2 regions of the Rheinheimera salexigens genome follow, and region 2 is predicted to be linked to the other one. Evidence: predicted binding sites of a transcription regulator. Region 2 holds the regulator's gene; the other holds the start of a gene.
What was found. The regulator FliA, encoded in region 2, starts transcription of late flagellar genes. The targets are predictions, from matches to a motif close to GCTAAAGTTNNNNNNNNNNCNGCCGATA.
Positions count from the first base shown of each region.

Region 1 (8,306 bases), 1.9 Mb from region 2:
TCTCGCTAGTAAACGGCAGTATTAATATGGCCAGTAATAGCAGCGCCAAAGCATTAACTACTGTCAATGGTAGTATTAACCTTGAAGATAACATTCTAATACACAGTGCTAATACTGTGAATGGTAAAATAGTTGCGGGCTCAGGGCTTAAAGTGGCGAAAGAACTGACTACCGTGAATGGTAAAATAAACTTGGGCGCTAATGCCGATATTAACGGCGAGATTAGCACGGTTAATGGTGCTATCACGTTGGTTGATAGCGTAATTACCGGAAGCGTTACCACCTTAAATGGTGCTATCACGCTGGTTGATAGCGTAGTTTCTGGAAACGTAACCAACTCAAATGGTGATATCAACTTAAAAGGCAACACGGTAATTAAAGGTGATGTGATTTATAAATCACGTAACAAAATTAAGTCTTGGTGGTCTTGGGGTGAGGATGCAAAACCTACATTACACATCGACAATAATGCCATTGTTGAAGGCAATATTATCTTAAAACAAGCTGTAAATTTGCAAATAAACAACCCCGCTATGCAAGCCAAGGTTATTGATAAAAGTTAATTGCTGGTCTTAAAAATATCTATGCGATAGAGCTTGGCTTTATCGTTAAGCCAAGCCTTTATTCATTACAAACTCGTAGCAAACTCATTATAAGATTTGCAGCGCAATCTTAGAAAAAACCACGCTGTAAAATACCTAACCGATACAGCCAAACTAAGGCCACTATATTCAGTAATACCATGCACCAAAACAGCCATAAGAAGCTCGCTTTACGGCTTTTATGCCGTAACCAGTTTTGCGCTAGCAAGCCTCCTGGCCAACCACCAATTAGGGCAAATATTTGCAGAGTCGACTCTGGTGTACGCCACTGTTCCTGTTTCGATTTATATTTATCCCACGCATAGCTTGCAAAGGTTAATACGCTTATGACTGCGTAACCAATTAACACATACCAACTTAGGTTTAATAACCACGATACTAGTACCAAGCCAATAAAGAATATGGCCACAAACATACTTGGCCAGTTTGACGATGCTTTTGCCTTGGCAATAGGCTTAGCGCTTAGCTGTTCGCCAGCAAACGTAACATTTTGTGCTTGGTTACGGCCTTTATCATCTTTAATAACTAGGTAGGTAACCACTTCGCCCACCACCGGACGACGCTGCCTATTTTGTAGGGCGCTAGCATGCAAAAACACTCGCTCAGCAGTAACCTTGTCACTGGTTGAGGTTGGTTGAATAAAGCCAAACCCTTTAGCGTCATCCCATTGTTGAATCTTTCCTTTAACTCGCATAATTGCACCTATATTTAATAACGCCGCTAGGCTTAACTTAGTTGTATAAGCTATGTATTAGTTATATTAGTTCAGAGTTGCCTATTTCGTTATCCAACTGCTTTATTTGCGCAATAATGGCGACTAGCTTCTCCCCGTTAGTAGTCAGTTCGTATTCGGTGCGCAGGGGGACTTCTGCATACACCTGCTTATCCAGCAAGCCATAGGCGGTTAATTTGCGTAATCGTTCAGATAGCACCTTAGTTGAAATACCTTGTATATGCCGCTCCAATGCGCCCGGTCGCGATACACCCTCGCCAATCGCCCGCAACACGGATACTGACCATTTGCAGCCCACAACCTCTTCTAATTGAAAATAGCGTGACTTAGCTGACGCAGACATTTTTAATTCCTCTATTTTCAATAAATTACACCATAAGGTTACTAGGGCACTGCAAAGTGCCTTCTATACAGAGTCTTAGATTATTTCTACTCTGTATAGGTGTCGGTTGGCACTAAGTAATCTTAGGAGAACAATTATGAAAACCAAAGCAATATTTTATCATGCTGGTTGCTCAGTTTGCATTGCGGCGGAACAAAACGTCGCTAAGGCATTAGATCCGGCAAAATATAACGTTGAAATTGTTGATTTAGGCCAAGATAAGTCTCGATTAAAAGAAGCGGAATCAGCCGGTGTAAAATCTGTACCAGCACTGGTTATGGATGGCGCAGCGTTTCATATTAACTATGGCGCAGGCATTGAAGCATTAAGATAATCGGCTAATGTTGACTAGATTAAGCTTGAAGGCCGATGTTGTGTTGCAGACGCTTTTGCAGCGCGCCAAGTGCTAACAAGGGAATTTACCTAAAAATAAATTCCCTTGTCATAAAACATACAGCTATACAACTTTATCACTGAAAAAACGGCTCACAATTGACATTATATTAAGCATTAAATAACTCACTTTCATCTGCAAAAGACTTAAACTCTAATGGATTGCCACTAAAATCTAATACAAACATGGTTTGTTGTTGGCCACTCTGACCGGCGAATCTAACTTGCGGCTTTAAAATAAATTTAATTTTTGCAGTTTCTAACTTAGCGGCTAACGCTAAAAATTGTTCGGGGGTTAGTACACAGCCAAAATGCGGTATAGGCACTGCCACACCATCAACCAAACCACAATAATCCAACTCTTTATCAACCACGCCAACATGTGCCGTTAATTGATTGCCATAAAATTCGAAATCAAGCCAGTTTTCTGTCGACCTGCCCTCTACACAACCCAGTAAATCTATATAGAACTGTCTAGTCGTTGCCAGATCTTTAACCTTAAAAGCATAGTGGAAAATGTTACTCATAAAAAATCACTCATAATGTATTATTCCTTAATTTCACAGAAAAATGGGCTTTATGACCTGTTTTGCAATAATTCTCGTAACGGCGCTGGAAGCCATGAACGCGACTTTTTAGTGAGTGTTTGTTCATGCTTTTGCCACAGAATTCCCAAATAAATTATGGCAAAGCCAATAACCGTTAATGCCATTGGAAATAACCAGCTATCTTTAAAAACATCATAAGCTAAATAACCAATGTAACCACAACTACCCAGAGCACCAAAGATAACAAACACTCGGCGAACTAATAATACCCCTACTGCAATCATTAAAAGGTTAATACACAAATACATAAATTTAGAAAACTCACTGTCTGAGTATTGAGTTGATAAACCACCCCAGAAGGCAATAACACCAAACAGATAAAGCCAAAAAGCATAATCGGCTGTATGACGTGATCTTATATCAACCCAAAATGCCAAGCCTATCATCAACAAACCGGTGTATAACGACACTAATTTTCTTAGCTGCCAAGAATAATCACCACCCGAAATCATAACGGCAATATCCATGGTTAAATACCACAGGGTGACTGCAATCGGCATAAGTAAAAATGGATACTTGTATTTCCACGCGATAATAACGCCAATAGCTAAAGTACCCAGCTCCATATACAGCCAATGCCATTTAATATAACGATGATAATCTTTATAAACACTATCATCAGGCCACAGGCCTAGCCATTGCTGCAATCCATAAATGGCCAGCGGAGTTAAGCAGACGACAAAAGTGGCACAAATTCCAGCCGGAATAGGTAAATTTTTAGCCGCAAAAATATTAGTACAGGTTAAACCTATAACTGCATAAAGCACTGAGATCAGTAATATTCCAGCACCACCGAAAGACTCCCAACCCAAGCTCATAAATAAAGTCATGGCACCAATAGCAATTAACCCACCTAAGTAATACAACACATGGGTAAAGGTAAATCTTGGTACATCTGCAGCTTGAGCCTGAAAGAACGTAAAAAGTGCATCAGCTTGTGCTGCTGAAATGATATTTTCATCTACGGCAGCACCGAGCTTGTTCCTTGTAATATTCATTACTGATCCTTCTATTTACGTTGCCGATTTTTTATAGCTGTTTAATCATCCAAACATCACAACCGTTGTGAATAGTGCCGGCTAATGGCTTTTCTAGATGACTAAAGCCAAGTTTTTCATATAAGGCAATAGCCGAGGTCATATTGCTTAATGTATCCAAATAACACTGTTTATAGCCTTTAGCTTTAGCATAGGCTAAACAGTCTTCGGTCAGCTTTTTGCCAATGCCTAAGCCGCGACTTTCAGCTAATAAAAACAATTTACGTAGTTCACACACTTGATTACTACCATTAAAGGCCGCTACACCACTGCCACCAACAATATTGCCTTTTATCGATGCCACAAAATAGCGGCTAGCGCTGGCATCATTATAATGTTGGCTCATAGCATCCACTTCAGGATCAGAAGGACCAAAGCCCTCACCAATAGCACCAAACTCAGCCCCTACTTGCTTTATAATCAGGGCAATGTTGACATCGTGTTCTGGCTTAATTTGTTCAATGACATAACTCAAGGGCTGCTCTCCGAAATTGGGCAATCAATAATTGGGTTTGCCTTGAATTTACTGTATTTATATTTTAAATCAATAACATCTAAAACTTTAGCTTACACCAACACAGCTGCGATACACAAAGCAAAGCTTGGGCGAGAAAACAATGTACTTTGGTTCTCAAGCACTACATTGAACTTAGCAAGGGGCGGAACAGGCTTTAGTATAATGCGATAAGGTTTAGCATAAAGGCCAAATTAAAAGCGCGGACTGGCGCGCTTTTAATTAAGTACTGCAGATTTAAGCTTCACTAATAGCTTCAAAGCCACCATATATTAGCCGCTTACCATCAAATGGCATTGGGTTTTGATCAGGATGCATTCTTGGATCGGCCATAATCGCTTGCCAACCAGCATCGCGTACTGCTTTAGATGGCCAAACAACAGATGAAAATACGACTGTTTCATCTTTGCTACATTTTACCGCCATAGGAAAAGAAGTCACTTCGCCATCTGGCACATCATCTCCCCAAGCTTCAGTGATCTTAAGGGCGCCGTGGTCTTTAAACACCACGGCAGACAATTTAGCATGAGCAATATATTTATCTTTATTGGCTGTTGGCACAGCCGCTATAAAACCATCAATGTACGACATCTAGTGCTCCTCTTGCTATTAAATGCTATTACAGTTTATTTAGTCACGACCCAAAGTGCATGTATCATCCCTGGGAAGTAAAACAGCAGGCATAATATAATATTAATCAGCAGATCTTTTCCTACTCCAGACTTTATTAAAACGGCAATAGGGGCTAGAAAAATAGCGAGTAAAATCAGTATAACTTTATTCATAACAAATCCTTACTGTTAAAATATATGAAAGGTTTTCGTATTTATTATGCTGGCCTAACAAATTACAGCTTAGTGTATTAGCGTAAAGTGTCAAAGTGAGCGCTGGTTGAAACGACTAAAAAATAAACAACTAAAGTTTTTCTCGCTGCTACCGATAACCTGACTAATACTATACTCATGTCACGATTTCAGGAGCACAATTATGGCAATCACGACAGGTAGTAACCCGCCTATTACCAGCGCGGCAAAACAAAGTAATACGCCGGCTAAAACCGATAATAGCCAAACGATTAAGAATCAAGCTGCACAATTGAAACAAGCCAACAACTTGGGAATTTTGCGCGCCGCTGAGAAAGTATCGTTAAGTAGTAATAACGACTCATTAAGCTTGTTATACAAAACAGCATTAGAAGGCATTAATGCTGAACTTGAACCAATAATGGGCCCTAATGCGGCACAAAAAATATATGACTCTGGTATTGATACCTCACCAGAAGCAACGGCTGATCGCATAGTAAGCTTTGCTACTGCATTTTACGGTAAATACAAAGAGCAGAATCCTGACAAATCAGAACAAGAAAACCTTGATAGCTTTTTAAAAGTGATTGGTGGCGGTATCGAAAAAGGTTTTGCTGATGCCAAAGATATTCTTAAAAGCTTACAAGTTTACGAGGGTGAAGTAGAAAGCGGCGTAGATAAAACCTATGGCTTAGTCATGAAAGGTATAGCGAATTTTCGAGAGAAAATGTTAGAGCTAGCAGCCAACCCACCAGCAGAAGATAATAAAAACGCGGAATAGCAGTTACTAGCTTCATATGAAGGGGCTAGCTAGATTTGATGTTAAAACTCTTCTTTTCTATCATGCATGCGGTTAACTTTTACCAACCGCATAAAATGGGTCAGAGTGATTTTATATCACTCGCTTTAGCCAACTGAATAAAAGCTTGAATATGCCGGTTATCGCGTTCGTGTTTACGGTAACCTATATAAATATGCTTATGAATACCGGCACTGCCTAGCCGAATAATATGCAGTGGTAGTGTTTTGGCATACTCCTTTGCTAACCATTTAGGCAAAGTCGCTACTCCACGATTAGCCACCACCATTTGCAGAATAATATCGGTAGATTCTAAGGTTTTATGTTGTTTAGGCATACAGTGCGCTGGCAGTAAAAACTGCTGAAAAATATCCAACCTTGCTGTTTCTACCGGATAGGTTAATAGTGTTTGATCAGATAATTGCTTAGGCTCAATTTGTTGTAGTGCGCTTAGTTTATTGTCTAGGCTAACCACTAATACTTGCTCATAAGGAAACACCGGCTCAAACACTATGCTGTCTTTATTTATTGGATCGGGCGTTATGAGTAAGTCGATATCGTAATTAAACAGTGCTGCCATGCCACCAAACTGAAATTTTTGTTTTACATCTATATCTACACCTGGCGACTGAGCCAAAAACGGTTGCACTACTTTTAATAGCCATTGATAGCAAGGGTGGCACTCCATACCAATCCGTAAACTACCCGTTTCGTTGTTAGCAAACTGACGCAGCGTATCATCCATGCGTTCAAATTGCGGCAGCAACCTATTAGCTTGATCTAGCACATACTGTCCTGCCTCAGTCAGCCGAATGCTACGGCCCTCTTTTAACCACAAGCTAACATTAATCTGCCGCTCGAGTTTTTTAATGGTGTGGCTCAATGCCGATTGGGTCAGGTTTAAATAATTAGCAGCGGCCGTTAATGAACCATTGCGGGCGATTTCTCGAAGTATACTCAGGTGAATTTTTTCAATCATGTTTTATCAACATCCTACTTTCTATTAATAACAGAACCCATGAGCAGTATTCATATAACCATGAAAACATACCATTTCAATTCATACATATTACACGATATCATTTAGACGTCTAGATGGTTAAGCCTTAATAGCTAAAAGCCAATAATTAACATACTGAATGGTTAAATAGGGATTAAAACATGACTACTGAATATCAAACTCAGCAGAAAAAAGTACGGCTACACAACTTAGGTTTTCCGCGTATTGGTAATAAACGCGAATTAAAATTTGCGCTTGAAAACTACTGGAAAAACGACATTACCGAAGGACAATTGTTAGCCAGTGCGAAGCAAATTCGTAGCAATAACTGGGCGTTGCAACAAACATTAGATTTAGTGCCCGTAGCCGATTTTTCGCTATACGATCAAGTATTAGATATGAGTTTTATGCTAGGTAACCTACCTCATCGTATTGCGCATTTTAACGATAGCGAGTTAGATAACTATTTTAGAATAGCTCGTGGCCGCTCGGCTAACGACAGCCCATGTCAGTGTGTACATGCTGGTGAAATGACTAAATGGTTCGACACTAACTATCATTATATTGTGCCCGAAGTAACCGCTGAAACTTCATTTACCTTAAACAGTGCGCGTATTTTGGCCCAAGTAGCAGAAGCCAAAGCGCAAGGCGTTAATTTTAAACCGGTACTCATTGGCCCAGTAACTTACCTGTGGCTGAGTAAAGAAAAAGACACCTCTAATAAGCTGGATTTGCTAGATAAACTATTACCGGTTTACCAAACACTATTAAGCGAGCTGGCACAGGCCGGCGTAGAATGGGTGCAAATTGATGAACCGGTATTGGTTACCGAGCTTGACTCAGCATGGCAAGATGCCGTAATCGAAGCGTATCAGGCATTAAAAAGCAGCCCCGTTAAACTATTACTCGCCACCTACTTTGGCACCTTAGGCGATAATCTAACATTAAGCCTAAACCTACCTGTCGCGGGTATTCACTATGATGCGGTTCGCGGTAAATCCGCCCTAGCACACGTTATCGAGGCACTGCCTGCAGACAAGATACTGTCGTTAGGCGTAATTGATGGCCGTAATATCTGGAAGACCGATCTCACAGCCACATTAGAATACCTGCAACCTATAGCGGCTAAACTGGCAGATCGGTTATGGCTGGCACCTTCATGCTCGTTATTGCATGTGCCGGTTAACCTTGATAACGAAGTGACAGTTAATAAAGCTAGCCTCGATGCTGAAATTTTAAGCTGGCTGGCCTTTGCCGAGCAAAAATTAGTTGAACTAACGGTCTTAGGCAAGGCACTAAACAACGGCATAAACTCAGTAAGCAACGAATTAGCTGAAAATCAGGCGGCGATAAATAGCCGCCGTACTTCTACTCGCGTGCATAACCCAGCAGTAAAAGCTGCGGTTAACAGCATCACTAACGACTTGGGTAAACG
Region 1 covers NZ_MKEK01000001.1:797,053-805,358, reverse strand. The annotation lists gene BI198_RS03835 (DUF4097 family beta strand repeat-containing protein) at 1-563, shown strand, start outside; gene BI198_RS03830 (DUF1294 domain-containing protein) at 673-1,296, opposite strand; gene BI198_RS03825 (winged helix-turn-helix transcriptional regulator) at 1,358-1,678, opposite strand; gene BI198_RS03820 (thioredoxin family protein) at 1,815-2,051, shown strand; gene BI198_RS03815 (VOC family protein) at 2,221-2,637, opposite strand; gene BI198_RS03810 (DUF2157 domain-containing protein) at 2,688-3,716, opposite strand; gene BI198_RS03805 (GNAT family N-acetyltransferase) at 3,748-4,230, opposite strand; gene BI198_RS03800 (DUF1428 domain-containing protein) at 4,507-4,860, opposite strand; gene BI198_RS03795 (YqaE/Pmp3 family membrane protein) at 4,896-5,054, opposite strand; gene BI198_RS03790 (DUF5610 domain-containing protein) at 5,257-5,853, shown strand; gene BI198_RS03785 (LysR family transcriptional regulator) at 5,954-6,850, opposite strand; gene metE (5-methyltetrahydropteroyltriglutamate--homocysteine S-methyltransferase) at 7,033-8,306, shown strand, end outside.
Region 1: BI198_RS03790 (DUF5610 domain-containing protein) is a predicted target of FliA. The motif match lies at 5,184-5,211, and genes of this name have one in related genera.

Region 2 (8,306 bases):
TACCTTTGCGCCAGAATTAGAACAAATGCTGCATCAGTCTATGCAAGCGGCCGGAAATGACGGTGCAGGTATTGAACCGGGCCTAGCAGATAGAATTCAACAGTCATTACAAGAGTCTTATCAAAACCAAGAATTAAGTGGCGATAGTGCAGTTTTACTAACGTCAGGAATTTTACGATCAGTTATGGCACGATTCGTGAAGTATACCATTCCAGGACTGAGGGTATTGTCTTATCAAGAGATACCCGATGATAAACAAATTCGCATTGTTAGTGTGATTGGTCAGGCTTCTTAGGAGTAACTCATGAAAATAAAACGCTTTGTAGCAAAAGACATGCGTAGTGCTTTAACCGAGGTGAAAGAGTTCCTTGGACCTGATGCAATTATTTTATCCAATAAAAAAGTACCAGAAGGTGTAGAGATAGTCGCGGCTATTGATAACGAGACCGCGCCAGTGCAGGCAGCCTCTAAGCCAGTGCTTAAGCGGGCTGAGCCACGTTTTCAAGCCACGGTATCTGACGATGATGACACTGAATCGGCTGGCGACTCACTACAAGCATTATTAGCCCGTCAAATGCAAAAACAGCACAATGATGGCAGTGCTAATAGTGCGAACGGTGCTACAGCACAACCGGCTGCGGCATTTAATCGTCCAGCTCAAGCCTCTCGGCAGAACAGCCTTGAGCGTCAAAATGGCTATGATAGACCAAGCAGCCCTGAGCGCCAAAGTGGCTTTGAGCGTCAAAATACTGGCAATGCGCAAGCCGCAGCGAATAGCCAATTAACAGAAATAAGCAAGTTGCAACAGCAACAAGCCAGCTTAATGCAAAAACAGATGGACTCGATGCGCAATGAAATGCTGTCGATGCGTCAATTATTACAACATCAAGTGTCAGGTTTAATGTGGCAAGATTTAGCACGCCGCGAGCCAGTACGTGCTTTGGTGATTGAAAATTTGCAACAGCTAGGGTTAACAGAGCAAATGGCTGATCAGCTAGCCTGTTTTATGTCTGAAGACATGAATGCTAATGATGCCTGGGATTCTGCCTTAGAGTTATTAGCCGGCCAAATTAGTACCACCAATGACGATATTTTGCGTCGCGGTGGAGTAGTAGCGTTAGTCGGGCCAACAGGGGTGGGTAAAACCACTACCGTTGCTAAATTAGCGGCAGAGTTTGCCCGTCGTCATGGTGCCGACCAAGTGGCGCTGATTACAACCGACTGCTATCGCATTGGTGCTTATGAGCAATTAGCCACCTTTGGCCGCATTATTGGCTGTCCAGTTAAGTTAGCTAAAGATAGCGAAGAATTAACGTTATTAATTAATCAGTTACAACAACGTAAATTGATATTAATTGATACCGCAGGTATGAGCCAACGCGATGTGCGTTTAGCCGAAAAACTTGCCACGCTGGTGCATAATAGCCATGTCAAAATAAAAAGTTATCTGGTATTGTCTGCAACAGCACAGGCGCGGGTTATGCAAGAAAGCGTTACCCACTTTAAGCGCATTCCATTATCTGGTTGTATTTTTACTAAACTTGACGAATGTTTAAGTTTAGGCGAGGTAATTAATGTGGCAATTCAAAATTCACTAGCCGTAAGTTATTTGACCAATGGTCAGCGTGTGCCTGAGGATATTGCAGTTGCAGACGCAAAAGCATTAGTGCAACAGGCAGAAACATTACGACTAGCACAAAGTAGTACGGTTCATCAGTGGTACAATGATGAGATGAATCGGGCGGAAGGGACCTATGCATAATCATGACAATTTTGATGATCAAGCTAATGGTCTTAGAAGAATGAATAAACAGATGGTAAAAGTTATTTCGATTAGTGGCGGTAAAGGCGGCGTAGGTAAAACTAACGTGTCGCTTAACCTTGCTATGGCTTTAGCCCAATTGGGTAAAAGCGTTATGGTGCTAGATGCCGACTTAGGCTTAGCAAACTGTGATGTGATGCTTGGTTTACGGGTAGAAAAAAACTTATCTCACGTTCTATCAGGCGAAGTTTCGCTTGATGATATTATTATCGAAGGCCCGTTTGGTATAAAAATTATACCGGCGTCTTCAGGTTCACAAAGCATGACAGAATTAGCCCCCGCAGAGCATGCTGGTTTAATTCGTGCTTTTGGTGAAATGCAAACGGCTGTCGATGTGTTGTTGGTTGATACCGCTGCGGGTATTTCTGATATGGTTTTAAGCTTTTCGCGAGCCTCTCAAGATGTGTTAGTTGTGGTGTGTGATGAACCTTCATCCATTACTGATGCTTATGCCTTAATGAAAATACTTAGCCGAGATCACGGCGTAGACAGATTTAAAATTGTGGCCAATATGGTGCGCAGTGTTAAAGAAGGCCAAGAACTATTTGCTAAATTAACCCGAGTGACTGACCGGTTTTTAGATGTGAATCTGGAATTAGTGGCAACCATACCTTATGATGAAAACGTGCGAAAAGCGGCGCGTAAACAAAAAGCCTTTATTGATGTTTTTCCTAAAACAGCCGCGAGCATGGCCATTAAAAGTTTAGCCCTAAAAGCCGCTAAGTGGCCGTTACCTGATATGGCATCGGGGCACTTAGAGTTTTTCTTAGAGCAGTTAATTGACGCTCATCCGGAACGAGGCGTGCTGTGAATAGTAAATTAGCCGCTTACGGCGGTGTTGATCGTATGCAACAACTGATAGAGCAGCATACGACGCTAGTGAAGCGTATAGCCTATCATTTGTTAGCTCGGTTACCTGCCAGTGTGCTAGTAGATGATTTAATTCAATCCGGTATGATAGGCTTAATTGAAGCCGCAAAGAATTTTGATGGCAGCAAAGGCGCCAGTTTTGAAACCTTTGCCGGCATTCGCATCCGTGGCGCAATGTTAGATGAAATGCGCCGTGGTGACTGGACGCCTCGCTCAGTGCATCGCAATGCCCGCTTATTTGCTGAAACGATTGCCGAATTAGAAACCCTACATGGTCGGGATATTAAAGATTTTGAAGTAGCCGAAAAGCTAAATATTTCTTTAGATGAGTATCATCATATACTTAGTGATATTAGCAGTGGTAGAATTATCGGCATTGAAGATCTTGGTGTGTCTGAAGATGTCATTGTGAGTAGCGATGATACGGATAATGATACTTTATTTGATATTCAAGCCAATAGCGCATTTCAACAAGATTTAGTGTCTACTATTAGTAAGTTACCTGAGCGTGAAGCTTTGGTATTATCTTTATATTATAATGAAGAACTAAATTTAAAAGAAATTGGTGCGGTATTAGATGTAAGCGAATCACGCGTGAGTCAAATACATAGCCAAGCCCTTATTAGATTAAAAGCCAGAATGCAAGACTGGGTATAAACCTATTCTGAGTTTGCCGTAATATCTCGTTGGAGGAGATTTTGGATAAAAACATGAAAATTCTTGTGGTAGATGACTTTTCTACTATGAGACGAATAATAAAAAATCTGTTACGTGATCTTGGCTTTACTAACGTTTCTGAAGCGGATGACGGCAGCACTGCTTTACCTATGCTGCAAAATACTGCATTTGATTTTGTAGTAACCGATTGGAATATGCCAGGTATGCAAGGTATCGATTTGCTTCGAGCTATTCGTGCTGATGCTAAGCTAAAGCACATTCCAGTATTAATGGTTACAGCAGAAGCTAAAAAAGAACAAATTATTGCCGCTGCACAAGCGGGGGTAAACGGTTACATTGTGAAGCCATTTACCGCGGCTACGTTACAAGAAAAACTAGCAAAAGTCTTTGAGCGCTTAGGCTAATCGTCACGGACAAGGGAGTCACAATATGACGATAATAACGGAGCCCGTGATTTCGTTACAGCAAGCTCGCCAGTTAGTTGAGTTATTAGAAACAGAGCAATATGAATCTGCTAATCAATTAGTACAACAGCTAGCGCTGCCCGATAGCTCTGAGTTATTTGCTGAAGTAGGTAAGTTAACCCGGCAATTACATAGCTCATTAGAAAGCTTTCATCTTGACCCTTCTTTAAATAATTTACTTGAAGAAGATATTCCCGATGCTAAAAAACGCTTAGCGCATGTTATTGGCATGACGGAGCAAGCAGCTAATCGGACGATGGATGCGGTAGAGTCTTGTTTACCGATAGCTGATCATATTTCCCAACAATTAGCCCTTATTCAACCGCAGTGGCAACGCCTTATGCAGCGCCAATTGCCGTTAGATGAATTTAAAAGCATGTGTCATAACGTAGATGGTTTTTTGTTGCAAGCCAATATCGATTCTAAAACCCTCAATAGCTTACTGACAGATGTATTGATGGCGCAAGATTATCAAGATCTTACCGGACAGATTCTAAGTCGTGTTATTGAATTAGTTCGCGAAGTTGAAGAAGGTTTAATTGGTTTATTAACAGCATTTAATAAGTCAGAAACTGCATCATCCTTAGCACCAACAAAAAATAAAAAAGTTAAAGCAAGAGATGCAGAAGGGCCAATCTTAGACGCCGCAGAGCGTGAAGATGTGGTAACAGGGCAGGATGATGTTGATGACCTGCTTTCTAGTTTAGGCTTTTAATAGAGGTATTCAAGCATGAGCTTTGATATGGATGAGGATATTTTACAGGACTTCCTAGTCGAAGCTGGTGAGATACTTGAGTTGCTACAAGAACAACTGGTTGAGTTAGAAAACAACCCCGACGACGCTAATTTATTAAATGCCATATTTCGCGGTTTTCATACCGTAAAAGGTGGCGCAGGCTTTTTAGCCTTAACGGAATTAGTTGATGCCTGCCACGGTGCTGAAAACGTTTTCGATATTTTACGTACCGGTAAACGTCGTGTCACGTCAGAATTAATGGATGTAATACTACAAGCCTTAGATAGTATTAATGCCATGTTTGTGGCGGTAATAAACCGCCAGCCTTTAACTCCCGCTCCAGCAGAATTACTGCATGCATTGCACATTTATAGTGAGCCTGAATCAGCAAACCAAGCTGCGCCTTTAGCAAGCTCGAAAGAAAATGTTGCAGTTGAATCAGTGGTTACCCAAGTTGCTACTGATGCTGGCGACAGTGGCATTGATGATATGACTGAAGAAGAATTCGAGCGCATTTTAGATGAGTTACACGGTACAAAATCCGCTGGATCAATTGATGAAGCTGCAGCATTAAGCTCAGACACCGGTGATATCACGGATAATGAATTTGAAGCGATTTTAGACCAGTTGCATGGTAAAGGCTCATTTATTCCTGATACTGCTGTTAGTGGTACTGATTTTGCCGTTAGTAATGATAGTTCGTCTAATGAAATAGATGATGATGAGTTTGAAGCGTTACTGGATCAACTGCATGGTAAAGGCAAAGCGCCAACAGCAGCTGATAAACCAGCAGTGGCTAAACCGGCTAAAGTAGTGCCAGCGCCTGCTGCAAGTAACGCAACCAAGCCTGACGAAATTGATGATGATGAATTTGAAGCGCTGTTAGATCAGCTGCATGGCAAAGGTAAAGCGCCTACAGATGTAGATAAGCCAGCTGCAAATATACCTTCAGTAAGTAACCAGGCTGGCTCACAGTCTTCTACACCCAATGTAAGCCCAGCTATACCAGCGGCACCTAAGCCAGCTGAAGCCAAATCGAGCTCAACTGATGCAGCAATAAACGCTCCTGCTACAGATAAAGCGGCACCGACCCAGCAAGTACAAACCGAAACTACCGTCAGAGTTGATACTAAACGCTTAGACCAGATCATGAATATGGTCGGAGAGTTAGTGCTGGTGCGTAATCGGTTATTAAGTTTGGCTGGCACGGTAAGCGATGAAGAGATGGGTAAAGCCATTGCCAATTTAGATGTGGTAACCGGAGATATTCAAGGTGCGGTAATGAAAACCCGGATGCAACCGATTAAAAAGGTATTCGGTCGATTCCCTCGCGTAGTAAGAGATATGGCGCGATCGTTGAAAAAAGATATTGAGTTAATTTTAGAAGGTGAAGACACCGACTTAGATAAAAACTTGGTAGAAGCTTTAGCCGATCCTCTAGTGCATTTAGTACGTAACTCGGTTGATCATGGTATTGAAATGCCAGAAGTGCGGCAACAAGCCGGTAAAAAACGGGTTGGTACGGTTAAGCTGGCAGCTGAACAGGCAGGCGACCATATTCTATTAACCATCCAAGACGATGGTGCGGGTATGGACCCGGAAAAACTGAAATCTATTGCCATAAAGCGCGGCATTTTAGATGTTGATGCTGCGGCACGTATGTCTGATAACGATGCATTTAATTTAATTTTTGCTCCTGGTTTCTCCACTAAAGAACAGATCTCTGATATTTCTGGTCGTGGTGTGGGTATGGATGTGGTTAAAACCAAAATTACCCAACTTAATGGCTCGGTGCAAATTCATTCAAAATTAGGTCAAGGCACCTTATTAGAAATTAAAGTGCCATTAACCTTAGCCATATTACCCACGTTAATGGTGATGGTAGGCAAGCAAACTTTCGCCTTACCTTTAGCCGGTGTTAGTGAAATTTTCCATTTGGATTTAAATAAAACTAATGTCGTTGATGGTCAATTAACCATAGTGGTGCGCAATAAAGCCATTCCGTTATTTTTCCTCGAACATTGGTTAGTTAAAGGCTCTGAGAAAAAACGTCGTCGGGAACAAGGCCATGTGGTGATTGTGCAAATTGGTACTCAACAAGTAGGCTTTGTGGTTGACGCATTGATTGGTCAAGAAGAAGTAGTGATTAAGCCGCTAGATCGCTTATTACAGGGCACTCCGGGTATGGCAGGTGCAACTATTACTTCTGATGGCGGTATTGCATTGATATTAGATGTACCTAACTTACTTAAACATTACGCTAAAAAATCAAAAATTAAGTTTGAGCGATTCAGCAGCGGCCGAGGTGAATAGACAATATGACTATCCGGGTCTTAGTTGTTGATGATTCAAGTTTCTTTCGCCGTAGGCTGACAGAAATTCTGGCGATAGATCCCGCGATTGAAGTGATAGATACTGCCGTAAATGGCCGCGAGGCGGTGGAAAAAGCTAAAGCATTACAACCTGATGTTATTACTATGGATGTAGAAATGCCGGTATTAGATGGTATTTCTGCCGTGCGCGAGATCATGCAATCGCAACGTACACCGATTTTAATGTTTTCATCATTAACCCATGAAGGCGCTAAGGCTACTTTTGATGCCCTAGAAGCTGGTGCGGTCGATTTTTTACCGAAAAAATTTGAAGATATTGCTCGTAATAAAGATGAAGCCGGTCAAGTATTACGCGATAGAGTAAAAGCGGTTGCGCGCAGAAGGCCCTTAGGTCGTGCCACTTTTAATACGGTAGCGCCGCGCACAGAGTTAACTAAACCCTCAGTTACCAGCCCTATGACGTCGAGTCTTAGTGCGCGATCTACAACGGTAAAGCCAGAAAGTTTGCAGCGACCTCAGTTAAGCCAGCGCTTAGCTGCTACGTCCAGTAACAAAACCTTTCAAGCTAGCGGAAAGCAATATAAGTTAGTGGCTATTGGTACTTCTACCGGCGGCCCCGTTGCTTTACAACGTATTATCACAGCCCTGCCTGCAGATTTCCCGTTACCCATAGTGTTAATTCAACATATGCCAGCTGCTTTTACTGGCGCTTTTGCTCAGCGCTTAAATGGCTTAGCCAAGATAAAGGTTAAAGAGGCAGAAGAGGGTGATGTTCTGCAACCCGGCGTAGCTTATTTAGCGCCTGGCGGTAAACAAATGTTGCTAGAAGGCTCGCCAAGCCAAGCTCGTTTAAGAATAAGAGAAGATGATTCGCCTAGAATTACCTTTAAACCTAGTGTGGATATTACCTTTGCTACCGCTGCTAGAGTTTATGCCGATAAAGTATTAGCCATAGTATTAACGGGCATGGGAGCAGATGGCCGCGAAGGGGCCAGAATATTAAAGCAACAAGGCGCACAAATTTGGGCACAAGATGAAGCAAGCTGTGTTGTTTATGGCATGCCACAAGCTATTGCTCAAGCAGGTTTGATGGATGCTGAAATTAGCTTAAATGATGTTGCGGCACGTCTACTGGTGGAGCTTAAACATGGATAAACTTGCGATAGCCGGTTTTTTTCTGGCAGTGATTGCCGTGGCTGGCGGCTTTGTTATGGAAGGGGGCAGTTTAACCACTTTACTGCACTTGCCTGCATTCTTTATTGTGGCTGGCGGAACGGTTGGTGCAGTAATGTTGCAAACACCCTCTGCGCAATTTCAGCAAGGTTTGAAAATGCTGCCTTGGGTATTTCATTCTGAACAAATTCCATTACAACATACGGCACAACGCATTGTGAACTGGGGTA
Region 2 covers NZ_MKEK01000001.1:2,709,990-2,718,295, reverse strand. The annotation lists gene flhA (flagellar biosynthesis protein FlhA) at 1-295, shown strand, start outside; gene flhF (flagellar biosynthesis protein FlhF) at 305-1,762, shown strand; gene BI198_RS12335 (MinD/ParA family protein) at 1,755-2,633, shown strand; gene BI198_RS12330 (RNA polymerase sigma factor FliA) at 2,630-3,349, shown strand; gene cheY (chemotaxis response regulator CheY) at 3,403-3,774, shown strand; gene BI198_RS12320 (protein phosphatase CheZ) at 3,800-4,549, shown strand; gene BI198_RS12315 (chemotaxis protein CheA) at 4,565-6,883, shown strand; gene BI198_RS12310 (protein-glutamate methylesterase/protein-glutamine glutaminase) at 6,889-8,058, shown strand; gene BI198_RS12305 (flagellar motor protein) at 8,051-8,306, shown strand, end outside.